4 regions of the Lelliottia sp. RD5 genome follow, and region 1 is predicted to be linked to each of the others. Evidence: predicted binding sites of a transcription regulator. Region 1 holds the regulator's gene; each other region holds the start of a gene.

The links. The regulator CRP, encoded in region 1, controls carbon source genes, mostly activating them, when cyclic AMP is high. The targets are predictions, from matches to a motif close to ATGTGANNNNNNTCACAT.
Region 2: a site for CRP is predicted at 3,689-3,706, ahead of mlc (sugar metabolism global transcriptional regulator Mlc). Genes of this name have one in related genera too.
Region 3: a site for CRP is predicted at 3,753-3,770, ahead of hpt (hypoxanthine phosphoribosyltransferase). Genes of this name have one in related genera too.
Region 4: a site for CRP is predicted at 3,906-3,923, ahead of AC0LWE_RS15930 (YjcB family protein). Genes of this name have one in related genera too.

The regions. Positions count from the first base shown of each region.
Region 1 covers NZ_JBVYHQ010000012.1:21,351-27,232, reverse strand. Annotated here, with positions in the region: gene argD (bifunctional acetylornithine/succinyldiaminopimelate transaminase) at 1-1,190, shown strand, start outside; gene AC0LWE_RS21630 (YccS/YhfK family putative transporter) at 1,187-3,274, opposite strand; gene crp (cAMP-activated global transcriptional regulator CRP) at 3,332-3,964, opposite strand; gene AC0LWE_RS21620 (OsmC family protein) at 4,274-4,678, shown strand; gene AC0LWE_RS21615 (phosphoribulokinase) at 4,725-5,594, opposite strand; gene AC0LWE_RS21610 (YheU family protein) at 5,625-5,843, opposite strand; gene AC0LWE_RS21605 (hydrolase) at 5,840-5,882, opposite strand, start outside.
Region 2 covers NZ_JBVYHQ010000001.1:653,154-659,035, reverse strand. Annotated here, with positions in the region: gene AC0LWE_RS03290 (carboxypeptidase M32) at 1-1,319, opposite strand, end outside; gene AC0LWE_RS03285 (MFS transporter) at 1,393-2,646, opposite strand; gene AC0LWE_RS03280 (LysR family transcriptional regulator) at 2,767-3,660, shown strand; gene mlc (sugar metabolism global transcriptional regulator Mlc) at 3,794-5,017, shown strand; gene bioD (dethiobiotin synthase) at 5,144-5,839, shown strand.
Region 3 covers NZ_JBVYHQ010000006.1:197,108-202,989, reverse strand. Annotated here, with positions in the region: gene AC0LWE_RS18080 (PTS sugar transporter subunit IIA) at 33-473, opposite strand; gene AC0LWE_RS18075 (ABC transporter permease) at 581-1,351, opposite strand; gene AC0LWE_RS18070 (ABC transporter ATP-binding protein) at 1,348-2,274, opposite strand; gene can (carbonate dehydratase) at 2,382-3,044, shown strand; gene hpt (hypoxanthine phosphoribosyltransferase) at 3,088-3,624, opposite strand; gene AC0LWE_RS18055 (glucose/quinate/shikimate family membrane-bound PQQ-dependent dehydrogenase) at 3,831-5,882, shown strand, end outside.
Region 4 covers NZ_JBVYHQ010000005.1:50,209-56,090, forward strand. Annotated here, with positions in the region: gene uvrA (excinuclease ABC subunit UvrA) at 1-2,687, opposite strand, end outside; gene ssb1 (single-stranded DNA-binding protein SSB1) at 2,933-3,463, shown strand; gene AC0LWE_RS15930 (YjcB family protein) at 3,562-3,843, opposite strand; gene AC0LWE_RS15935 (sensor domain-containing diguanylate cyclase) at 4,345-5,748, shown strand.

The DNA.
Region 1 (5,882 bases):
CAACTTTCGATGAAGTGATCCTGCCGATTTATGCACCGGCTGAGTTTATCCCGGTAAAAGGGAAAGGCAGTCGCGTGTGGGATCAGCAGGGCAAAGAGTACGTTGATTTCGCGGGTGGTATTGCAGTGACGGCGCTGGGGCATTGCCATCCTGCTCTGGTCGAGGCGTTAAAAACGCAGGGCGAAACCCTGTGGCATACCAGCAACGTATTCACCAATGAACCCGCGCTGCGTCTGGGGCGCAAAATCATCGACGCCACGTTTGCCGAGCGCGTTCTTTTCATGAACTCAGGCACCGAAGCTAACGAAACCGCGTTCAAGCTGGCGCGTTATTACGCCTCAACGCGTCACAGCCCGTACAAATCCAAAATTATTGCCTTCCATAACGCCTTCCACGGGCGGTCGCTGTTTACGGTTTCCGTCGGCGGACAGCCGAAGTATTCCGATGGTTTTGGCCCAAAACCTGCCGATATCGTTCATGTGCCGTTTAACGATCTTCACGCCGTAAAAGCGGTGATGGACGATCACACCTGCGCGATTGTGGTTGAGCCGATTCAGGGTGAAGGCGGTGTAATGGCGGCGACGCCAGAGTTCCTGAAAGGCCTGCGTGAACTGTGCGACGAACATCAGGCGCTGCTGGTGTTTGATGAAGTGCAGAGCGGTATGGGGCGTACCGGCTCCCTGTTTGCCTACATGCATTACGGCGTGACGCCGGACATTCTGACAAGCGCCAAAGCGCTCGGGGGCGGCTTCCCGGTCAGTGCTGTGCTGACAACCCAGGAGATCGCGTCGGCATTCCACGTGGGATCTCACGGGTCGACCTACGGCGGGAATCCGCTGGCTTGTGCTATCGCGGGTGCGGCGTTTGATATTATCAACACGCCAGACGTGCTGAACGGTGTGAGTATGAAACGCGAACAGTTTGTGAAACATCTTCAGCAGATTGATGCCCAGTACGATGTGTTCAGCGATATTCGTGGAATGGGGCTGCTGGTTGGCGCAGAACTGAAGCCACAATACCAGGGCCGCGCGCGTGATTTCCTCCATGCTGCCGCGCACGAAGGGGTGATGGTGCTGAATGCTGGACCGGACGTGATGCGCTTTGCACCGTCGCTGGTGGTTGAAGCACAGGATATCGACGACGGTATGGCGCGCTTTGCCGCGGCGGTAGGGAAAATCGTTAAGGGTTAATGGGATTCGCGCCGCAGCAGGCGCGTTAACCAAATTCCATGATGCGGGCGTTGTCGCCAGGCGACCGATGAAATGGTATGCATGGTGTTCAGATGCCCGAGTATGCGCTGCAAGTGCTGTTCCAGCGTGCTCATCGGACCGTAGGTGAGCGTTTCTGGTCCTTCAAGAATATTCATATCCCCTGATTCACCCGGCGCGTCATATTCCAGGCGCTGCTGACACCGCTGCAACGCAATTTCACACGACTGCAAATAACGCTGCGCCAAATCCGGCGTCAGCATCGTATGCTCGCGCGCCAGCGTAGTCATCGCGTTGATATGCTCGACAATGAATTGGCTGTGGGTGACCCACAGTTTCATATCGGCCAGATAGTGCGAATTAAAGCCCGGCTCTTGCATGGCCTGATTCAGCGAGTTAAACAGCGCGTTATGAGCCTGATTGACCTTCATACGTTGGTACGCCAGCGGCGACGGCTGCGGATCGGCACTGAGAATCAGGCGAATAGCCTGCTGGTCGGCCTCGAGCGCATCATGCGCATTCTGGCGCAACAGGCCGCTTTGCCACTGTGGCCACAGCCAGACCATACCGCCAAACGCAATCAGACAGCCAATCAGCGTATCCACCAGTCGGGCGACAATAAACTGTTCGCCATTCAGGGTAAGCAGTTGCAGGGTATACACCGCGGTGACCGTAAAGCCGACCATCGCCCAGCCGTAGTTTTTACGGATAAACAGATAGCTGACCAGCGTGATAAGCAGCATGCCCGCCAGGGTGTAACCGTCCGGGACGTGGAAGTGCAGCGTGACGCCCGCAATCACCAGACCGGCAAGGGTTCCGCCCGCCCGGTGCAGGATCCGCACCCGCGTCGCGCCATAGCCGTTCTGCGTCACGAACAGCACGGTCATTAAAATCCAGTAGGGCTTGGGTAAATGCAGCGCCACGCCCATCAGGCTGGCGATACTGAGCATCACGCTAATGCGCGCCGCATTACGCAAAGCAGGGGATTTAAATGACAGATAGCTTTTGAGCGCCGGCAGCAGCGGCAAACGTTTCTGCTTATCCGCCATCAGATCACGGGAATAGAGCGGACGCTGGGTGCGCAGCACGCGTGCGATACGGCTGAAGTGCCAGGCGCAGAACTGTCCGACCGGATTATCGGGATGCTGACGGGCAATTTTCTCCAGCGCGCCCAACTGTTTATCCATGGTAAAGCGCGTGGGGTAGCGGTGATAGAGAATATCGTCAGCCAGCACGCGCAGTCGCGCCGCGACCGTCTGGGCATTCCAGCGGATCACCGCTTCGGCGTGACTGCGCTCCACCAGCTTTTGCACTTCCTGTGGATGATGCAGGCTGACGGAAATATGTTCCTGTAAATCCAGCCCTACCTGAAACGTGCGCAGCAGCCGTTTGTATTCATGGTTTTTATTGGCCGCCAGCATGTGTAGCTGCTGATAACACTGGCTGATTAAATCGACCACTTTTTGCTGACGCGTCAGTAACGGCGGCAGCGCCTTTTCCGGATCGGTATGCTGCGTCAGCAGGGTGTATTTTGCTTCGCAGTAATCAGCGAGCTGAACGTAGAGCAGGCTTAAGGATTCGCGCAACGGCTGCTCGCGCCACATCCAGAACCAGAACCAGTTGAATAATCCGTACCACAGCGTGCCAAACGCGTAGATCAGCAGCGGTTCCCAGACGGGCATATTCCCGGCGAGGCTGAGCGTAAAGATCGATGCAATCAGTGAGGCGGGAAGCAAGCGGGCATGCAGAGAACTGATTTCCGCCGTCACGCCGAGCGTGAGTGCCAGTACGGTCAAAATCAACGGCAGGGGGATATCGCGCGCCAGTAATAGCTGTACCGCGAGACTGCATCCGGCAAACAGCGAGCCGCCAATAATCAGGCGCTTGAAAAAGCGTTTATGCGGGGTATCGAGACCGGCAATATTACAGCAGGCAGGAACGAGGGAAAAAAGCAGACCGTGTTGCAGATGACCCAGAATCAAACCGACGGCCACGGGGAGACATAACACCAGCGTTTGCCGAAGTGCGTAGTTAACTTCCGGGTGATAGATCAGCCTGCGCCACATAGATGCCAGAGACAAAAACGGCGTGACACCTTGCGATGGCACGCCGTTCGACCGGAATTAACGCGTTCCGTAAACCACGATGGTTTTACCGTGGGCGGAGATCAGGTTCTGATCTTCCAGCATTTTCAGGATACGGCCAACGGTTTCACGGGAGCAACCCACGATCTGACCAATTTCCTGACGGGTAATTTTAATTTGCATGCCGTCAGGGTGGGTCATAGCGTCAGGCTGTTTCGCCAGGTTCAACAGCGTTTGCGCGATGCGACCCGTTACATCCAGGAAGGCGAGGTTACCCACTTTCTCGGAGGTGATTTGCAGACGGCGAGCCATCTGCGAAGACAGGCGCAACAGAATATCCGGGTTAACCTGAATCAACTGACGGAATTTTTTGTAGGAGATTTCAGCCACTTCACAGGCTGATTTTGCACGTACCCAGGCGCTACGTTCCTGGCCTTCTTCAAACAGGCCCAGTTCGCCGATGAAATCGCCCTGGTTCAGATAAGAAAGGATCATCTCTTTTCCTTCTTCATCTTTAATAAGCACTGCCACCGAGCCTTTGACGATGTAATACAACGTTTCCGCTTTTTCACCCTGGTGAATCAGCGTGCTCTTCGATGGGTACTTATGAATATGGCAATGAGACAAGAACCATTCGAGAGTCGGGTCTGTTTGCGGTTTGCCAAGCACCATGCGCTGTTATCCTCTGTTATAAGCTGTCACCAGAGTCATAAATCGCATCCTGACTCTGGGGTTGCAATCGAATTCTTCCCCGTACCTGGGAACTAGGCTGTCATAAGTGTTTGCAGCCTGTAATGTTTGATGTCCTCTGCATACATGTGTAACGTCAATGTATTACTGTAGCATCCAGAGTGTTTTAGCATAGCTTTTGCCGCGTGTCTCCTGGTGTCTCGCTTCAGCATGACGCAGGTCGTCTTCCGTTGCGAGAATTGTAACGCGCGGGTAATCTGTCCGGAAAAATGCAACGTCGGAGTGAATAAAATGCAAGCGCGTGTGAAATGGGTTGAAGGTTTAACGTTCCTCGGCGAATCCGCTTCAGGACACCAGATTTTGATGGATGGTAACTCCGGCGATAAAGCGCCAAGCCCGATGGAAGTGGTGCTGATGGCGGCGGGCGGATGCAGCGCCATTGACGTCGTCTCGATTCTGCAAAAAGGGCGTCATGACGTCACCGATTGTGAAGTGAAGCTGACATCTGAGCGTCGCGAAGAAGCACCGCGTCTGTTTACGCATATCAATCTGCACTTCATTGTGACTGGCAAAGCGTTGAAAGATGCCGCGGTTTCCCGTGCGGTGGATCTTTCTGCGGAGAAGTACTGCTCGGTGGCGTTGATGCTGGAGAAAGCGGTGAAAATCACTCACTCCTACGAGGTGATCGACGCGTAAGCGTTGACGAGATTCAGACCCTCTCCCACAAGGAGAGGGAAAAGGATCATTCGATCTTTTTGCCTTCCATCAGCCGTTGTACCAGCGGCATCATGATCAGCTCCATCGCCAGTCCCATCTTCCCGCCCGGCACCACCAGCGTATTAATGTGCGAAATAAACGAGCCCTGCAGCATCGCCAGCAGCCACGGATAATCAATATCGTCCAGATTACGGAAGTGGATCACCACAAAGCTTTCGTCCAGCGACGGAATCGTTTTTGCCGCGAAGGGATTCGACGTATCCACCGTCGGGACGCGCTGGAAGTTAATGTGCGTGCGGGAAAACTGCGGCGTCAGGAAGTTAATGTAATCTTCCATTGAGCGCACCACCGAGTCCATGACCGCTTCACGCGAATGGCCGCGCTCGCTGGTGTCGCGAGTGAGTTTCTGGATCCACTCCAGGTTGACGATAGGCACCACGCCGACCAGCAAATCGACGTGCTGCGCTACGTCATGCTGTGGCGTTACCACACCGCCGTGCAATCCTTCATAAAACAGCACATCGGTCGGTTCCGGGAGCGGCTGCCACGGCGTAAACGTGCCGGGCACCTGGTTCCACGGCACCGCTTCGTCATAGGTATGCAGATATTTACGCGATTGCCCTGTGCCGGTATGGCCGTACTCGGCAAAGGTTTGCTCCAGCAAACTGAAGTCGTTGGCGTCTGGCCCGAAGTAGCTGATGTGTTTGCCGAGATCGCGCGCCTTGCGGATCGCCATGTCCATTTCGGGGCGGGTATAGCGATGAAAACTGTCGCCTTCTACCTCGGCGGCGCGCAAGTTGAGTTGCGCGAAAATCTTACGAAACGCGAGGCTGGTGGTCGTGGTTCCCGCACCACTTGACCCCGTAACGGCAATAACCGGATGTCTGGCGGACATAGCAACTCCCTGACTGGAATGATGAAGCGATCAGCCGCGAAACTGATTGCGCGGCATGATGTTGACGGTTTCGTGCAGTTCAGACCACACCAGCAACACCTCGCCATTTTGTAGCTGCCGTTTCACATCGGCGACCTTTTGTTCAAGCGAGCGTTCATGTTCACCATAATCGGTGCCTTCGCGTAATACAAAGCTTTCAATCAGACTGTCCAGCGTTTCGGGAGCCAGATCTTGCCAGGGAATCATCATCGTGTTTTTTCCAGCCAGGGGGTTAACCAGTCGGGGATA
Region 2 (5,882 bases), on a different contig from region 1:
TCCAGTCCGGGTAACGCGTTTTTGGCCGCGCTGAACAGCTGCGCAGCATACATCGCGCCCAGCGTGTACGACGGGAAGTAACCAAAGCCGCCGTCGGTCCAGTGGATGTCCTGCATACAGCCGTTACGGTAGTTGTCCTTGGTCGACAGGCCGAGCCAGGACTGCATTTTTTCATCCCACAGCGCCGGGATATCTTCCACTTCGATTTCACCGTTAATCAGTGAGCGTTCGATTTCGTAGCGCAGCACGACGTGTGCCGGATAGCTCACCTCGTCCGCATCGACGCGGATGTAACCCGGCTTCACGCGCTGGTTCCAGGCGATAAAGTTCTCTTCGCTGAAGGCGGCCTGGCTGCCAAAACGCGCATGAACAGCCGGGAGCAGGTGTTTCAGGAAGGCGTTGCTGCGCCCGAGCTGCATCTCAAAGAACAGACTTTGTGATTCGTGAATGGCCGTCGAACGCGCCAGAGCGACAGGCTGTCCGAGCCAGTTGCGCGGCAGATTTTGCTCATAACGCGCATGGCCGGTTTCATGTACCACGCCAAACAGCGCGCTCAACAGTTCGTTTTCGTCGTAACGGGTAGTGATGCGGACATCTTCAGGGACGCCGCCGCAGAACGGATGCGCACTCACATCCAGACGACCCGCATTAAAATCGAAGCCCAGCATTTGCATGGCTTCCAGGCCGAGCTCGCGCTGCACGGCAGTCGGGAAAGGCCCTTGCGGCGGAACAAAGGATTGTTGCGCCTGCTTTTCCACCACGCGGGCGAGCAAATCCGGGAGCCAGGATTTCAAATCACCAAACACGTTGTCCAGACGGGCGCTGGTCATATCCGGTTCAAAGATATCGAGCAGTGCATCATAAGGGGTGCAGCCTTTCGCTTCGGCACGCAGGCGCGCCTCCTCACGGCTGAGTTTGACGACCTCTTTGAGATTGGCGGAAAAACCTTGCCAGTCGTTGGCCGGGCGCTGCGTACGCCAGGCGTGTTCACATTTGCTCCCCGCCAGTGATTTGGCTTCAACCAGCGATTCCGGCAGTAAAGACGCTTGCTGGAAGAGTCGTGTCATCTCACGCAGGTTGGCCTGTTCGACGTCGTTTAAATCTTCGCTTTCGGCGGACGCCAGCCATTCACCGACTTTCTTATCGGTGAGGATCTGATGCTGCAATACGCTCATTTCGGCCAGGGCTTCACCTCGGGCCTGGCTGCCGCCTGGTGGCATCATGGCGAACATATCCCAACTGGCGATGGAGGAAAGATGCGAGAAACGGGAGAGACGCTGGAACGTGCGGGTGAGTTGTTGATAGTTATTGTTGTTCATGAAGTCCTCGTGTCTGAATCGGGCAATGACAAAAAGTAGCATTCGTCCGACTGAAACACGAGGTTATTCAACGTTAATGCAGACGTTTATGCAGGCTCATCCCCACCAGCAGCGCTGCGCACAGCATCAACGCGATAAATCCACCGACGCCATTCCAGCCGTAGCGGTGCCAGAAAACGCCGCCGAGCGTCCCGGCGATGCTGGAACCCAGATAATAACTAAAGAGATACAGCGAGGAGGCCTGGCCTTTAGCGCGACGGGCGCGTGGGCCAATCCAGCTGCTGGCGACCGAATGGGCTGCAAAAAAACCGGCGGAGAACAGCAGCATTCCGGCGAAAATTAGCCATAAAGATGAGAACAACGTCATCAGCAATCCCGCCAGCATCACGCCGATGGACGTCAGCATGACCGGACCGCGCCCGAAACGCGCGGTCATTGCGCCAGCTTTGGGCGAACTCCAGGTGCCAGTGAGATACGCCACCGACAGCAAGCCAACAAACGCCTGGCTCAAATGCCACGGCGAGAGCATCAGGCGATAGCCAATATAGTTAAACAGCGTGACGAAAGATCCCATTAACAGGAAGCCGGTCAGGAACAGGCGCGGCAAACCCTTATCGCGCCAGTGCAGGCGGAAATTGATCAATAGCGTTTTGGGCCGCAGCGACGTGGGACGAAAATGACGCGATTCCGGCAAAATTCGCCAGAACATCAGTGCGGCGGCAAGGGCGAAGCAGCCAATCACCGCCAGGGCGATGCGCCAGTTAAAGAGATCGGTGAAAACACCGCTGAGCAGGCGACCGCTCATACCACCGATTGAATTCCCGCTAATATACAAGCCCATCGAAAAGGCGACAAAACTGGGATGAATTTCTTCGCTCAAATAGGTCATGCCAACTGCCGCGACGCCGCTTAACGACAGCCCAATCAGCGCGCGCATCACCAGAATCCCGTGCCAGCTGGTCATCATTGTCGACAGCAGGGTGCACACAGAGGCCAGCAGTAACGCCGTGACCATCACCGGTTTGCGTCCGATAGCATCTGAAAGCGGGCCGGTAAACAGTAAACCGACCGCCAGCATACCAGTTGAAATTGAGAGCGAAATACTGCTACTGGCAGGCGACACGCCAAATTCATGAGACAACACGGGAAGAATAGGTTGAACGCAATACAGCAGGGCAAATGTCGCCAGTCCTGCTGAGAAGAGCGCCAGCGTGACGCGCATGAAAGGGGTTGTACCACGTTTAATAAATTGGGTTGGCTGAGGTGTTGCAGGTAAATCATCAATGTCGCTTGCCGGGGCGATATCAACGGTTGTTGTACGACTCACGTAAGATCCTTGCGAAAACGTCCCCGTGATGACGGGGATGGGAATGACCACAGGATCAGGGTAGGAAATTGTCAATATTCTGTCTAATATATTAATAATCTCAAATGATACGTTAAACATATGAATATTGAGCTGCGCCATTTACGCTATTTCATTGCCGTGGCCGAGGAGCTGCATTTTGGCCGTGCGGCGGCGCGGCTAAATATCTCCCAGCCCCCGCTGAGTCAGCAGATTCAGATCCTTGAGCAGCAGGTGGGTGCGCGGTTACTGGCCCGCACCAACCGAAGCGTCAGCCTGACGGCAGCGGGCAAACAGTTTCTTGCGGATAGCCGTCAGGTGCTGAGTCTGGTGAATGACGCGTCTGCCCGTGCGGAGCGGCTACATCTGGGCGAAACGGGCGAACTGCGTATCGGATTTACCTCGTCAGCGCCGTTTATCAGCGCGGTTTCGCATACGCTTTCTACCTTTCGTCGCCATTATCCGGATGTGCATATCCAGACCCGCGAGATTAACACCCGTGAACAGATTGTTCCGCTGAATGAGGGATCGCTGGATTTGGGGCTCATGCGCAATACGCAGTTGCCCGACACGCTGGCGTGGGAGGTAATTTTACGGGAACCGTTAATGGCGATGATCCCGCGGGATCATCCGCTGGCGGCGCAGCCGTCGGTGACGCTGACCGAGCTGGCGCAGGAGCCGTTTGTCTTTTTCGATCCTCATGTTGGGACCGGTTTGTACGATGATATTCTAGGGTTGATGCGTCGTTACGGGTTATCGCCAGTGATTACGCAAGAAGTGGGTGAAGCCATGACCATCATCGGCCTGGTTGCAGCCGGGCTAGGGGTGTCCATTTTGCCCGCCTCGTTTAAACGCGTGCAGCTAAATGAAATGCGCTGGGTGGCGATAGCTGAAGAGGATGCCGTATCGGAAATGTGGCTGGTTTGGCCAAAACATCATGAGCTCAGCAATGCGGCACAGCGTTTCAAAAAACAGCTGATTGACGGGGCCCGGTAAGCAATCTTTGCTATAATGCCCGTAAAAAATGTGCAGTAAATCACAAGGCTAAGTAAATATTTGACGACCACGTGTCAAGTGCTTCACCATAGCCCAAAGTTTATTTCGAAGCGCGAAAATAAGGATGTAAGAGGTGGTTGCTGCTGATAGTCAGCCAGGACATATTGATCAGATTAAGCAGACCAATGCGGGCGCAGTGTACCGTCTGATTGATCAGCTTGGTCCGGTTTCGCGTATCGATCTTTCTCGCCTGGCGCAACTGGCACCTGCCAGTATTACCAAAATTGTACGAGAAATGCTGGAAGCCCACCTGGTTCAGGAAACTGAAATTCAGGAACCCGGCAGCCGTGGCCGTCCGGCGGTAGGCCTGGTGGTGGAGACAGAAGCCTGGCATTACCTGTCGATCAGGATCAGTCGTGGCGAAGTGTTTCTCGCGCTGCGCGACCTGAGCAGCAAAATGGTGGTGGAAGACCGCCTTGAGCTGCCGCTCCAGTCTGAGCAAACGCTGCTCGAGCGTATTGTCATTCATATCGATCAATTCTTTATCCGTCATCAGCAAAGGCTCGAGCGCTTAACGGCGATTGCGATCACCATGCCCGGAATCATTGATACGGAAAATGGGATTGTCCATCGAATGCCGTTTTATGACGATGTGAAAGACATGCCGCTGGGCGAAGTGCTCAAAGCGCATACCGGCGTGCCGGTCTATATTCAGCACGATATCAGCGCCTGGACGATGGCGGAGGCGCTGTTTGGCGCGTCCCGCGGTGCGCGAGATGTGATTCAGGTGGTTATCGATCACAACGTGGGCGCGGGGGTCATTACCGACGGGCGTTTACTGCATGCGGGCAGCAGCAGCCTGGTGGAGATTGGCCATACGCAGGTCGACCCCTACGGCAAGCGCTGCTATTGCGGTAATCATGGCTGTCTGGAAACTATCGCCAGCGTCGAAAGCGTGATGGAGCTGGCGCAATTGCGTCTGAGCCAGTCCATGAGCTCGTCTTTGCATGGTCAACCCTTAACCATGGATTCACTGTGCGGCGCGGCGCGGCAGGGCGATCTGCTGGCAAAAGATATTATTACCGGCGTGGGCAACAACGTCGGGCGCATTTTGGCTATTATGGTCAATCTTTTTAATCCGCAAAAAATCCTGATTGGCTCACCCCTGAGCCAGGCCGCCGATATTCTGTTCCCGGCGATTTCCGACTGTATTCGTCAGCAATCCCTTCCGGCGTACAGCAAAAATATCGTGGTAGAAAGCACCCAGTTTTCTAACCAAGGCACCATGGCAGGCGCGGCGCTGGTGAAAGATGCGATGTATAACGGCTCGCTATTAATCCGGTTGTTGCAGGGTTAACTGTTTTTTCACTGATGCCATAAAATTTGCGCTATCTCAATCTGGACTCTGCGCGCATACCTTAGACTCACTCCACTGAATTATTTACCTGGTTTATATTTTCAAAGCATAACGGTGGAGTAAGTCATGCTTAAGCGTTTCTTTGTAACGGGTACCGATACCTCTGTTGGTAAAACAGTGGTCTCCCGCGCTTTGCTGCAAGCCCTGGCGGCGGACGGTAAAAGTGTGGCGGGGTACAAACCGGTCGCGAAAGGCAGTAAAGAGACGCCAGAAGGCCTACGCAATAAAGATGCGCTGGTGCTGCAAAGCGTCTCAAGTTTTGAACTGCCTTATCATGCGATCAATCCCATTGCGCTGAGTGAAAACGAAAGTAGCGTCGCGCACAGTGGTCTTATTAATTATTCCTTACTGTCGAACGGTCTGGCTGAGCTGAGTGCGATGGCCGATCATGTGGTGGTAGAAGGGACGGGCGGCTGGCGTAGCCTGATGAACGATCTGCGTCCCTTATCCGAATGGGTTGTACAGGAACAACTGCCGGTGCTGATGGTGGTGGGTATTCAGGAAGGGTGCATTAACCACGCGTTGCTGACGGCTCAGGCCATCGCGAACGACGGTCTGCCGTTGGTCGGCTGGGTGGCTAATCGCATCAATCCAGGCCTTGCGCATTATGCAGAAATCATCGAGGTGCTCAGCAAGAAACTGCCGGGACCGCTGGTGGGCGAGCTGCCATATCTGCCACGCGCCGAACAGCGCGATCTGGCTCATTACATCGATCTTACGATGTTTGATGATGCCCTAACGGTAGACCGGGTTGTGGCGTAACGCCTCCTCAGAAAACAAAAAACCGGGCAGCTAAGCGCCCGGT
Region 3 (5,882 bases), on a different contig from region 1:
TATTGTAACAAAAGCGGCATCAATACCAATGTTTAATTCTTATACAGGTCGTGCAGCAGGACAAAAGGCGGGTTTTTCTGTTGCTGATGCCACAGGCTGCTTACACCGGGGATCTCCTGTCCGACAATCATATCGCGAAATTCACCGCTGCTAAGCGTTTCCCGTAGCGGATACATCATTTCGAGTAGCTCATAATTAATGCCGGAAATGACTTCGCAATTTTCATGCTTATGGCTCAACAATGCGGCCGCACGATAGGGCGCCGCACCGGATTTGTCGGTGAGGAAAATCACGCCCTCGCCCGTATCCGTTTGATGCTGAGCATCACACATCATACGACTGAGCATATTAGTGCTCAGCCCAGGCCAGTAGTTGACCGCCAGACATTTTGGCAGCGGACCAAAATTCTTCTCCAGGCGTTCGAGAATAGCCTGAGCGTTGTCATCATGACAGGTAATCACCCAACCCAGCATAGCGTCTCTCCTTAGCAGGCGAGTAGTTTAGCGGAGTGACGATGAGTTTACGGTGATAACAGTCAAGAAAATGTCCCGGCAGACTCAGTACTGCCGGGATAGTGAGCTTAGCTGCGCAGACCGCGCCCACGCTGGATCAGATACCAACACAAAATGTAGAAAGCGATAATAAACACGCCCAGCACCGCGACAGTAGTGAACAGCGGCACGTCCGTGATACCGAGGAAACCAAAGCGGAAGCCGCTGATCATGTAAACAATCGGGTTCAGGTGCGACAGGGCCTGCCAGAATGGCGGCAGCAGCGTCAGCGAATAGAACACCCCGCCGAGATAGGTCAGCGGCGTTAACACGAAGGTGGGGATCAGGCTGATATCATCAAACGTGGTCGCAAATACGGCATTCAAGAGACCCGCTAACGAGAACAGAATCGCCGTCATCAGCAACGTTAACGCAACGAACAACCACGAATGTACCTGGAACGGCACAAAGAACAGTGAAATGGCCGTCACCAGAATGCCAACACACAGGCCACGCGCCACACCACCGCCGACATATCCGGCGATAATCACGTGCGTAGGAACCGGCGCGACCAGCAACTCTTCAATGTTTCGCTGGAATTTGGCGCTAAAGAACGACGACGCCACGTTCGCGTACGCGTTGGTGATCACCGCCATCATGATTAAACCTGGGACAATGAATTGCATGTAGGTGAAACCATGCATTTCGCCAATACGGGAACCAATCAGATTACCGAAGATGATGAAATACAGCGTCATGGTGATCACGGGCGGGACCAGCGTCTGGATCCAGATGCGCATAAAGCGGTTAATTTCTTTCGCCCAGATACTTTTCAGCGCCACCCAGTAAAGATGCGTCATGCCTGCTCTCCTCTTTTATCATGGACCAGCGAGACGAACAGTTCTTCCAGTCGGTTGGCTTTGTTTCGCATACTCAATACCTGCACGCCTTGCGCGCTCAACTGTGAAAACACGCTGTTAATACCCTGCTCACGCAGAACTTCCACTTCCAGCGTCGACGTATCCACCAGACGATACTGGTAGCCTTCCAGCGTTGGCAGCGGGCTTTTCGATGCCAGATCGAGGATGAAGGTTTCCGACTTCAGCTTGGAGAGCAGATTCTTCATCGAGGTATTTTCCACCAGTTCACCGTGCTGGATGATACCGATGTTACGACAGAGCATTTCGGCTTCTTCAAGGTAGTGCGTTGTCAGAATGATCGTGGTGCCTTTGTCGTTTAAATCCTTCAAAAATCCCCACATTGAGCGGCGAAGTTCGATATCCACGCCCGCAGTTGGCTCATCAAGGATCAGCAGCTTGGGTTCGTGCATCAGCGCACGAGCGATCATCAAACGACGCTTCATCCCGCCGGATAACATGCGCGCACGTTCGTCGCGTTTTTCCCACAGATCGAGCTGTTTTAGATACTTTTCGCTACGCGCGACCGCGTCATGGCGCTCAACGCCGTAGTACCCCGCCTGATTAACCACAATCTGCTGCACGGTTTCAAAGGGGTTGAAGTTAAACTCCTGCGGCACCAGCCCCAGTTGGCGTTTGGCGTTGACCACGTCTTTTTCCAGGTCATACCCAAACACCGCGACTTTGCCGGAAGATTTGTTTACCAGCGAGCTGATAATACCGATGGTGGTGGATTTCCCCGCGCCGTTCGGCCCCAGCAGGGCATAAAAATCCCCGGCCTCCACTTTCAGATCGATCCCGCGTAGCGCCTGGACGCCGCCCGGATAGACTTTTTTAAGCTGCTCAAGCTCCAGTGCAATTGTCATGAAATAAGCTTACCTATAGTTCTGACACACGTTGTGTGGTTTCAATAAAAGTCGAGTTACCCTATATTAGCGCAACGCTATTACTCGGTTACAGGTCGTTAACCTCTATGAATGACATAGATACACTCATCAGCAACAATGCACTATGGTCAAAAATGCTGATAGAAGAGGATCCGGGATTTTTCGAAAAACTGGCGCAAGCGCAGAATCCGCGCTTTCTATGGATTGGATGTTCCGACAGCCGCGTCCCGGCAGAACGCCTGACAGGTCTTGAACCCGGCGAACTGTTCGTTCACCGTAACGTTGCAAACCTGGTGATTCACACCGATCTCAACTGCCTGTCCGTTGTTCAGTACGCCGTGGACGTTCTGGAAGTTGAACATATTATTATTTGCGGCCACTACGGCTGCGGTGGCGTACAGGCAGCAATCGAAAATCCGGAACTGGGTTTGATCGATAACTGGCTACTGCACATTCGCGATATCTGGTTCAAACATAGTTCACTGCTGGGCGAAATGCCGCAGGAACGTCGTCTGGACACGCTATGTGAACTTAACGTGATGGAACAAGTGTACAACTTAGGACACTCGACCATTATGCGTTCAGCGTGGAAGCGCGGGCAGAAGGTGTCAGTTCATGGCTGGGCATACGGTATTCATGACGGGTTGCTGCGCAATCTGGAAGTCACCGCGACTAACCGCGAAACGCTTGAACAACGCTATCGTCAGGGTGTGTCTAACCTGACAAAAAAACACGTCAATCATAAATAAGTGTGCAAAAACCGGGCGTGACCCGGCTTTTACTTTTCTTCGTTTACTCGTCCAGCAACACGACTTTGCCGACATACGGCAGATGGCGATAGCGCTGCGCATAATCAATGCCGTAACCCACCACGAACTCATCCGGAATCGAGAAGCCGATAAATTCCACCGGAACGTCGACTTCACGACGCGAGGGTTTATCCAGCAGGGTGCAAATCGCCAGCGATTTTGGCCCACGCAGGCTCAGGATTTCGCGCACTTTAGACAGGGTGTTACCGGAGTCGATGATGTCCTCAACGATTAACACATCTTTGCCACGAATATCTTCATCCAGGTCTTTCAGGATTTTCACATCACGCGTGGTAGACATGCCGCTGCCGTAGCTGGAGGCGGTCATAAAATCGACTTCGTGGGACACCTGCACTTCGCGGCACAGGTCTGCCATGAACATGAAGGAGCCGCGCAGCAGACCCACCAGCACCATTTCGCTGCCGCTGTCCTGATAACGCTCGGTGATTTGACGACCCAGTTCAGCGATACGCGCTTTGATCTCCGCTTCCGGGATCATCACTTCAACAGTATGTTTCATTTTACTAACCGTATGATTTTAAAACCAATCTATCAATGGGGATGCCCTGGCGTCCGGCATTGATTCACAAGCCCTGCAGTATACCAGCAAATGGATTGGCCTGGCGCATGAGTTGTTAAAAGCTCAATTTGTGATTCCGATCACACTTGTTAATACCTATAATTAATTGCTATCAAAATTTTAACAAAACTGAAGAGTACTTTTCTATGGCTGAAACAAAAGTTCAACAGTCGCGTCTACTGGTGACATTAACAGCAGCGTTCGCAGCGTTTTGCGCACTCTATCTGTTAATCGGTGGCGTCTGGCTGGTCGCATTAGGCGGCTCCTGGTATTACCCGATTGCGGGCCTGGTTATGGTTGGCGTAACCGTTCTGCTCTTAAAGGGTAAACGATCCGCACTGTGGCTCTATGCTGCACTGCTTCTTGTCACAATGATTTGGGGAGTCTGGGAAGTTGGCTTCGACTTCTGGGCGCTGACACCGCGCAGCGACATCCTGGTCTTCTTTGGGATTTGGCTGATCCTGCCGTTCGTCTGGCGTCGCCTGAGGGTTCCTTCCAGCGGTGCGGTTACCGCGCTGGTGGTGTCCCTGCTGATTACGGGCGGCATGCTAACCTGGGCTGGATTTAACGATCCGCAGGAAGTGAAAGGCACGCTGAGCGCAGATTCCACACCCGCGGCGGCAATCTCTGACGTTGCAGACGGTGACTGGCCGGCTTATGGCCGCAACCAGGAAGGCCAACGTTATTCTCCGCTGAAGCAAATCAACGCCGATAACGTTAAAAACCTGAAGGAAGCCTGGGTGTTCCGCACCGGCGACCTGAAGCAGCCAAACGATCCGGGCGAACTGACCAACGAAGTGACGCCGATCAAAGTGGGCAACATGCTTTACCTGTGTACCGCGCACCAGCGTCTGTTCGCGCTTGATGCCGCTACCGGTAAAGAGAAATGGCACTTCGACCCGCAGCTTAATTCTAATCCGTCGTTCCAGCACATTACCTGCCGTGGCGTGTCCTATCACGAAGCCCGTGCGGATAATGCCAGCCCGGAAGTGGTGGCCGATTGCCCGCGTCGCATCATGCTGCCGGTCAACGATGGCCGACTGTTCGCCATTAACGCCGAAACCGGCAAGCTGTGCGAAACCTTTGGCAACAAAGGCATTCTGAATCTGCAGACCAATATGCCGGATACCACGCCGGGTCTGTATGAACCGACCTCCCCGCCGATTATCACCGATAAAACGATTGTGATCGCCGGTTCGGTCACGGATAACTTCTCGACTCGCGAAACGTCCGGTGTGATCCGTGGTTTCGACGTTAACACGGGCAAACTGCTGTGGGCCTTCGATCCGGGCGCGAAAGATCCTAACGCGATTCCGGCGGATGAACACACGTTCACCTTCAACTCGCCGAACTCCTGGGCACCTGCGGCGTATGACGCGAAGCTGGACCTGGTGTATCTGCCGATGGGTGTGACCACCCCGGATATCTGGGGCGGTAACCGTACCCCAGAGCAGGAACGTTACGCCAGCGCCATCGTGGCGCTGAATGCAACGACCGGGAAACTGGCCTGGAGCTATCAGACCGTACACCACGACCTGTGGGATATGGATATGCCGTCCCAGCCGACGCTTGCAGATATCACCGTTAACGGCAAAACCGTTCCGGTGATTTATGCCCCGGCGAAAACCGGCAACATCTTTGTGCTTGACCGTACCAACGGCAAACTGGTGGTTCCGGCGCCGGAAAAACCGGTTCCGCAAGGTGCAGCCAAAGGCGATTACGTCACTAAAACGCAGCCTTTCTCGGATCTGAGCTTCCGTCCGAAGAAAGACCTGACTGGTGCCGATATGTGGGGCGCCACCATGTTCGACCAGCTGGTGTGCCGCGTGATGTTCCATCAGCTGCGCTATGAAGGCATCTTCACGCCGCCGTCTGAGCAGGGCACGCTAGTGTTCCCGGGGAACCTGGGGATGTTCGAATGGGGCGGTATTTCAGTTGATCCTAACCGTCAGGTAGCGATCGCTAACCCGATGGCGTTGCCGTTCGTCTCTAAGCTGATCCCACGCGGTCCGGGTAATCCGATGGAACAGCCGAAAGACGCGAAAGGTAGCGGTACAGAAGCGGGTATTCAGCCGCAGTACGGCGTACCGTTTGGCGTGACGCTGAACCCGTTCCTGTCACCGTTTGGCCTGCCGTGTAAACAGCCTGCATGGGGTTATATTTCCGCGCTGGATCTGAAAACCAATCAGGTTGTGTGG
Region 4 (5,882 bases), on a different contig from region 1:
TTGATAACGTCCAGGTTGTGCTCAATCACCACAATCGTGTTGCCCTGATCGCGTAACTGATGCAGCACTTCAAGCAACTGCTGGATATCGGCAAAGTGCAAACCGGTGGTCGGTTCATCCAGGATGTACAGCGTCTGACCCGTCCCGCGTTTGGACAGCTCACGCGCAAGCTTCACGCGCTGCGCCTCACCGCCGGACAGCGTTGTCGCCGACTGCCCCAGACGAATATAGGTCAACCCCACGTCCATCAGCGTTTGCAGCTTACGCGCCAGCGCAGGCACTGCATCAAAGAACTCACGGGCTTCTTCGATGGTCATATCCAGCACTTCGTGGATTGTCTTGCCCTTGTACTTAATCTCCAGCGTTTCGCGGTTATAGCGTTTGCCTCTGCACTGATCGCACGGCACATAAATATCCGGCAGGAAGTGCATTTCGACTTTGATCACGCCGTCACCCTGACAGGCTTCACAGCGTCCGCCGCGCACGTTAAAGCTGAAACGTCCCGGCGTATATCCGCGCGAACGTGATTCAGGAACACCCGCAAACAGTTCACGCACAGGCGTAAACACGCCGGTATAGGTCGCCGGGTTAGAACGCGGAGTACGACCAATCGGACTTTGGTCGATATCGATAACTTTATCGAAATGTTCCAGGCCATGGATCTCGCGATACGGCGCCGGTTCCGCGAGCGTTGCGCCGTTTAACTGGGTCTGCGCAATCGGGAACAGCGTGTCGTTAATCAGCGTGGATTTACCGGAACCCGAAACGCCCGTTACGCAGGTGAACAGCCCAACTGGCAGCGTCAGGGTCACATCTTTCAGGTTGTTGCCGCGCGCGCCGGTCAGCTTCAACACTTTTTCCGGATTGGCCGCGACGCGCTGCTTCGGAACTTCAATTTTACGCTTGCCGCTCATGAACTGGCCGGTCAACGATTCCGGCACCGCCATAATGTCTTTCAGCGTGCCTTCGGCCACGACCTGACCACCGTGCACACCTGCACCAGGACCGATGTCGATCACGTGGTCAGCGGCGCGGATCGCATCTTCATCGTGCTCAACCACAATCACCGTATTGCCAAGGTTACGCAGATGAATCAGCGTGCCGAGCAGGCGCTCGTTATCGCGCTGATGCAGGCCGATAGACGGTTCATCCAGCACGTACATCACGCCGACCAGGCCCGCGCCAATCTGGCTTGCCAGACGAATACGCTGCGCTTCACCGCCGGAGAGGGTTTCCGCCGAGCGAGAAAGTGACAGATAGTTCAGGCCGACGTTAACCAGGAACTTCAGACGATCGCCGATCTCTTTCAGGATTTTCTCTGCAATTTGCGCGCGTTGGCCCGCAAGCTTCAGGTTTGTGAAGAAATCCATCGCATGGCCGATGCTCATATCCGAGATGGTCGGCAGCGCGGTATTCTCGACAAAGACGTGGCGAGCCTCGCGCTTCAGACGCGTCCCCTCGCAGGACGTACAGGAACGGTTGCTGATAAATTTCGACAGTTCTTCGCGCACGGCGCTCGATTCTGTCTCTTTATAACGGCGTTCCATGTTGTGCAGCACGCCTTCAAACGGATGACGACGCACGGACGTATCGCCGCGATCGTTCATGTATTTGAATTCAATATTCTCTTTTCCAGAACCGTACAGCACCACTTTATGAACAGCTGCACCCAGGCTGCCCCACGGTGCATCAACGTCGAATTTGTAGTGTTCCGCCAGGGATTTCAGCATCTGGAAATAGTAGAAATTACGGCGATCCCAGCCGCGAATTGCACCACCCGCCAGCGAAAGCTCTGGGTTCTGGATCACGCGATCCGGATCGAAATATTGCTGCACGCCCAGACCGTCGCAGGTTGGACACGCACCCGCCGGGTTGTTGAACGAAAACAGACGCGGTTCGAGTTCACGCATGCTGTAGCCGCAAATCGGACAGGCAAAATTCGCCGAGAAGAGCAGCTCTTCTGCTTTTGGATCGTCCATGTCAGCCACAACTGCCGATCCACCGGAGAGATCCAGCGCGGTTTCAAACGATTCGGCTAAGCGCTGCGTGAGGTCTTCGCGCACCTTAAAGCGGTCAACGACCACTTCAATGGTGTGTTTCTTTTGCAGTTCAAGTTTTGGTGGATCCGACAAATCGCACACTTCACCGTCGATACGGGCGCGGATGTAACCCTGGCTTGCCAGGTTCTCCAGCGTTTTCGCGTGCTCACCTTTTCGGTCTTTAATGATAGGAGCCAGCAGCATCAGGCGTTTGCCCTCTGGCTGTGCCAGCACGTTATCCACCATTTGGCTGACGGTTTGCGCCGCCAGCGGCACGTCATGGTCCGGGCAGCGCGGTTCACCTACGCGGGCAAACAGCAGGCGCAGGTAGTCGTGAATTTCAGTAATAGTGCCGACCGTTGAGCGCGGGTTGTGCGATGTTGATTTTTGCTCAATCGAAATCGCAGGCGATAACCCTTCAATGTGGTCAACGTCCGGCTTTTCCATCAGCGACAAAAACTGACGCGCATAGGCAGAAAGCGATTCAACGTAACGGCGCTGTCCTTCGGCGTATAGGGTGTCGAAAGCCAGTGATGATTTGCCAGACCCCGAAAGCCCGGTCACGACAATAAGCTTGTCGCGAGGGATTATCAGGTTGATATTCTTGAGATTATGGGTGCGGGCGCCCCGTACTTCGATCTTATCCATTCACCTTTCCCGGTAGAGACTCGGATGCCTGGTTTGTTTGAAGGACAAACGGCAGAAACGGCTAATTATGACACAATCCGACCTGTTTGAATATACAGTATTGGAATGCATTTTCTGATTCGTTGTGCAACAATGTCGAGTTCGCAAGAGAACTCTGGAACATGCTACGCAACTATCAAAATGCTACATGGAAATGATACACTCGCGCGTTACACTATTAAGAAACGAATTCAGGAGACACGATCATGGCCAGCAGAGGCGTAAACAAGGTGATTCTCGTCGGTAATCTGGGCCAGGACCCGGAAGTACGCTACATGCCGAGTGGTGGTGCAGTTGCCAACATTACGCTGGCTACTTCCGAATCCTGGCGTGATAAAGCGACCGGTGAGATGAAAGAGCAGACTGAATGGCACCGCGTTGTGCTGTTTGGCAAACTGGCCGAAGTGGCTGGTGAATATCTGCGTAAAGGTTCTCAGGTGTATATCGAAGGCCAGCTTCGTACCCGTAAATGGACCGATCAGTCCGGTGCAGAGAAGTTCACGACGGAAGTTGTGGTTAACGTTGGCGGCACCATGCAAATGCTGGGTGGCCGTCAGGGTGGTGGTGCTCCGGCAGGCGGCGGTCAGCAGCAGCAGGGCAGCTGGGGTCAACCTCAACAGCCACAGGGCGGCGGCAACCAGTTCAGCGGCGGCGCGCAGTCTCGCCCGCAGCAGCAGTCTGCACCAGCACCGTCTAACGAACCCCCAATGGATTTCGACGACGACATCCCGTTCTGATTGTTATAGACGAAATGCTTTGTACTGCCCGAAGCCCTGCATTTGCAGGGCTTTTTGTTTGAGAAAGTCGGTGTTCAATACGAATATTTCGCGATTGATCAAGTGATGACCACCGGCCAGTCTGGCGGGGTATGGCTCATGGCTTCCATCATGACGACTTTCACATTGCTCCAGATAGTTGCTACGTCCGCCATCGTAATGCCCAGTAAGCCCGTCGCAAACCAACATGCTGCGCCCAACCCCAATAAGGTGCTGATCACGGCGAGCCCAGCGTAATCTGATTTACGGAATTGAATATTTAGCGTGCTGGCTAAAAACATCATCACTGCACTCAATAACGGCCAGCGCAAAAGAACCATGCTGGTAGTAATGGTTGCCATAAAACCTATCCTCGAGATAACAAAACAGTAACAATGAAACGTCGTTTCACGTTGCAAAATATGTGTGAACTATATCACATTTGTTCTTTTATTCGCCAGTGTTGTTGCCGGTAAAATGTGCGTTACCATCCGCTTCTGCATAAGGATTTGTCGTAGTGAAAATATATCTTCGCAGGCTAAGAAACAGTTTAACAGGGTGTTTATAAGGAATTCATCAGGATAGCGAAAAGAGGTGCGACTGAGGTGAGAATAGAGAATATTTACAGTATTAATACTATGACTTATGCTTGAACGGACAATTAATTATACGCACAGCTAATAACTCAACCATTTGAATTAATAGATTATTTATTGTTTTGTCATTTAATTTTTACACATGCAATTTTTGTATTTACATAAGTATGCGCTGTCTTTTAATAATCATTAAGTCATGTTTTGTGCGAATGTTGAGATATTCGTTATGCCCGACTTTTATTATTCAATCACCTGCGAATAAAAACGATGAAAGACACCTGTCGTGAAATGATTAACGACAGCATGCTGGCTTTGCATGCTTTAGCAAAACTGATGCCGCTGCTTACGCCTCAGCGTTCGCTGACTGAAATGCTGGAAACGATCAATCGTACGCTTGGCTCAACGCTTGCCTGGGTCAGTATCGGTGATGAAAGCGATAAGCCGCGGGTGGTGTGCGCGGGAGAGGTTGTTTGTCACACGGGTGAAGTGACGAATTTTCTGGCCAGCACGTTGCTGCAACAGCATCATCATTCATGGCGGTCTATTTACTGGAAAGAAAGCGTTGGCAAGGTGATGTTTTCACCTCAGCATCCAGGGCATGCGCAATTACAAAGCGGTGTGTTATACAAATTCTCCTCCCGTGATGGCGGTTGCAGCGGGTATTTCTTTCTCGCGTTTTCCAAGCGTATTGATACATTACCCATCCTGAAAAATATCGTGGTTGTGCTCGCTGAAAAGCTCAAAGATTATTTTGTCGAAATGATTTCTCGAGAGCGCATGGCAATAGAAATGCAGCGTGTGGTGACACAATATAAAACCCTGTTTGAACGTGCCCCAGTGTTAATGACCTCTTTTGATCGACATAACCGCTGCGTGTTGTGGAACGGTGAATGCGAAAAAGTATTTGGCTGGAGCATGGAGGAAATCAATGCTCACCCCGAACCATTGGCGCTTTTTTATCCCGACCCCGCAGAACGACGACGGGTACGCGATTCAATCCATCTTTCATCCCTGAAAGATATGTACGAGTGGCACCCGCTGCGAAAAGACGGATCGCAGCTCACGATTTTGTGGTCGAATATTCTCCTGCCCGACAGCTCTATTTTGAACATTGGCCTGGATATCACCGAACGCAAAAATGCGGAGCGCCAGCTTGCGGTGAGGGCCACCACTGACGACCTCACCGGATGTTTTAATCGCTCCGCTATTTTGCAGAAGCTTCAGGCGGCGACGGAATGCAATCAGCTGTCAGAAACGGAAGGTCCTTTCTGCGTGTTGATGTTCGATCTGGACTACTTCAAGCAGATCAACGATGAGTGGGGTCATCAGGTTGGGGACGCGGCCCTGGTCTATTTTTGCGATCGGCTGCGAGAATTGAGCCCGAGACTGTCTGCACTGGGTCGGGTTGGTGGCGAGGAGTTTTTGCTCCTGCTCACGCAAGCCGATAGCCAGGCCGCGATGGCGCTCTCGACAACGCTGCGTACCTCGCTCTTTGACAGACCCCTGCTGGTCGAAGACAAAGCGTTGGTTCTTTCCTTTAGTGCTGGCGTGGTAGAGGTCTGCCATGGTCAACATGACACCTCTTCACTTCTTACGCGTGCCGATAAAGCGCTATATGCTGCAAAACGTAGCGGCAGAGGAAAAACGGTGATCTCCGTTGATTATTTATAAATCATCATTCGGAATGTTTATCTGCAAATAATCTGAAATTTCATGATTAAGTTGTATTTTTTTCATGCTGTTGCGAGTTTGGCTTAATCAATGATCCCCTGTCGTGTTATCTTAAAACTCACCGGTAATGCTGG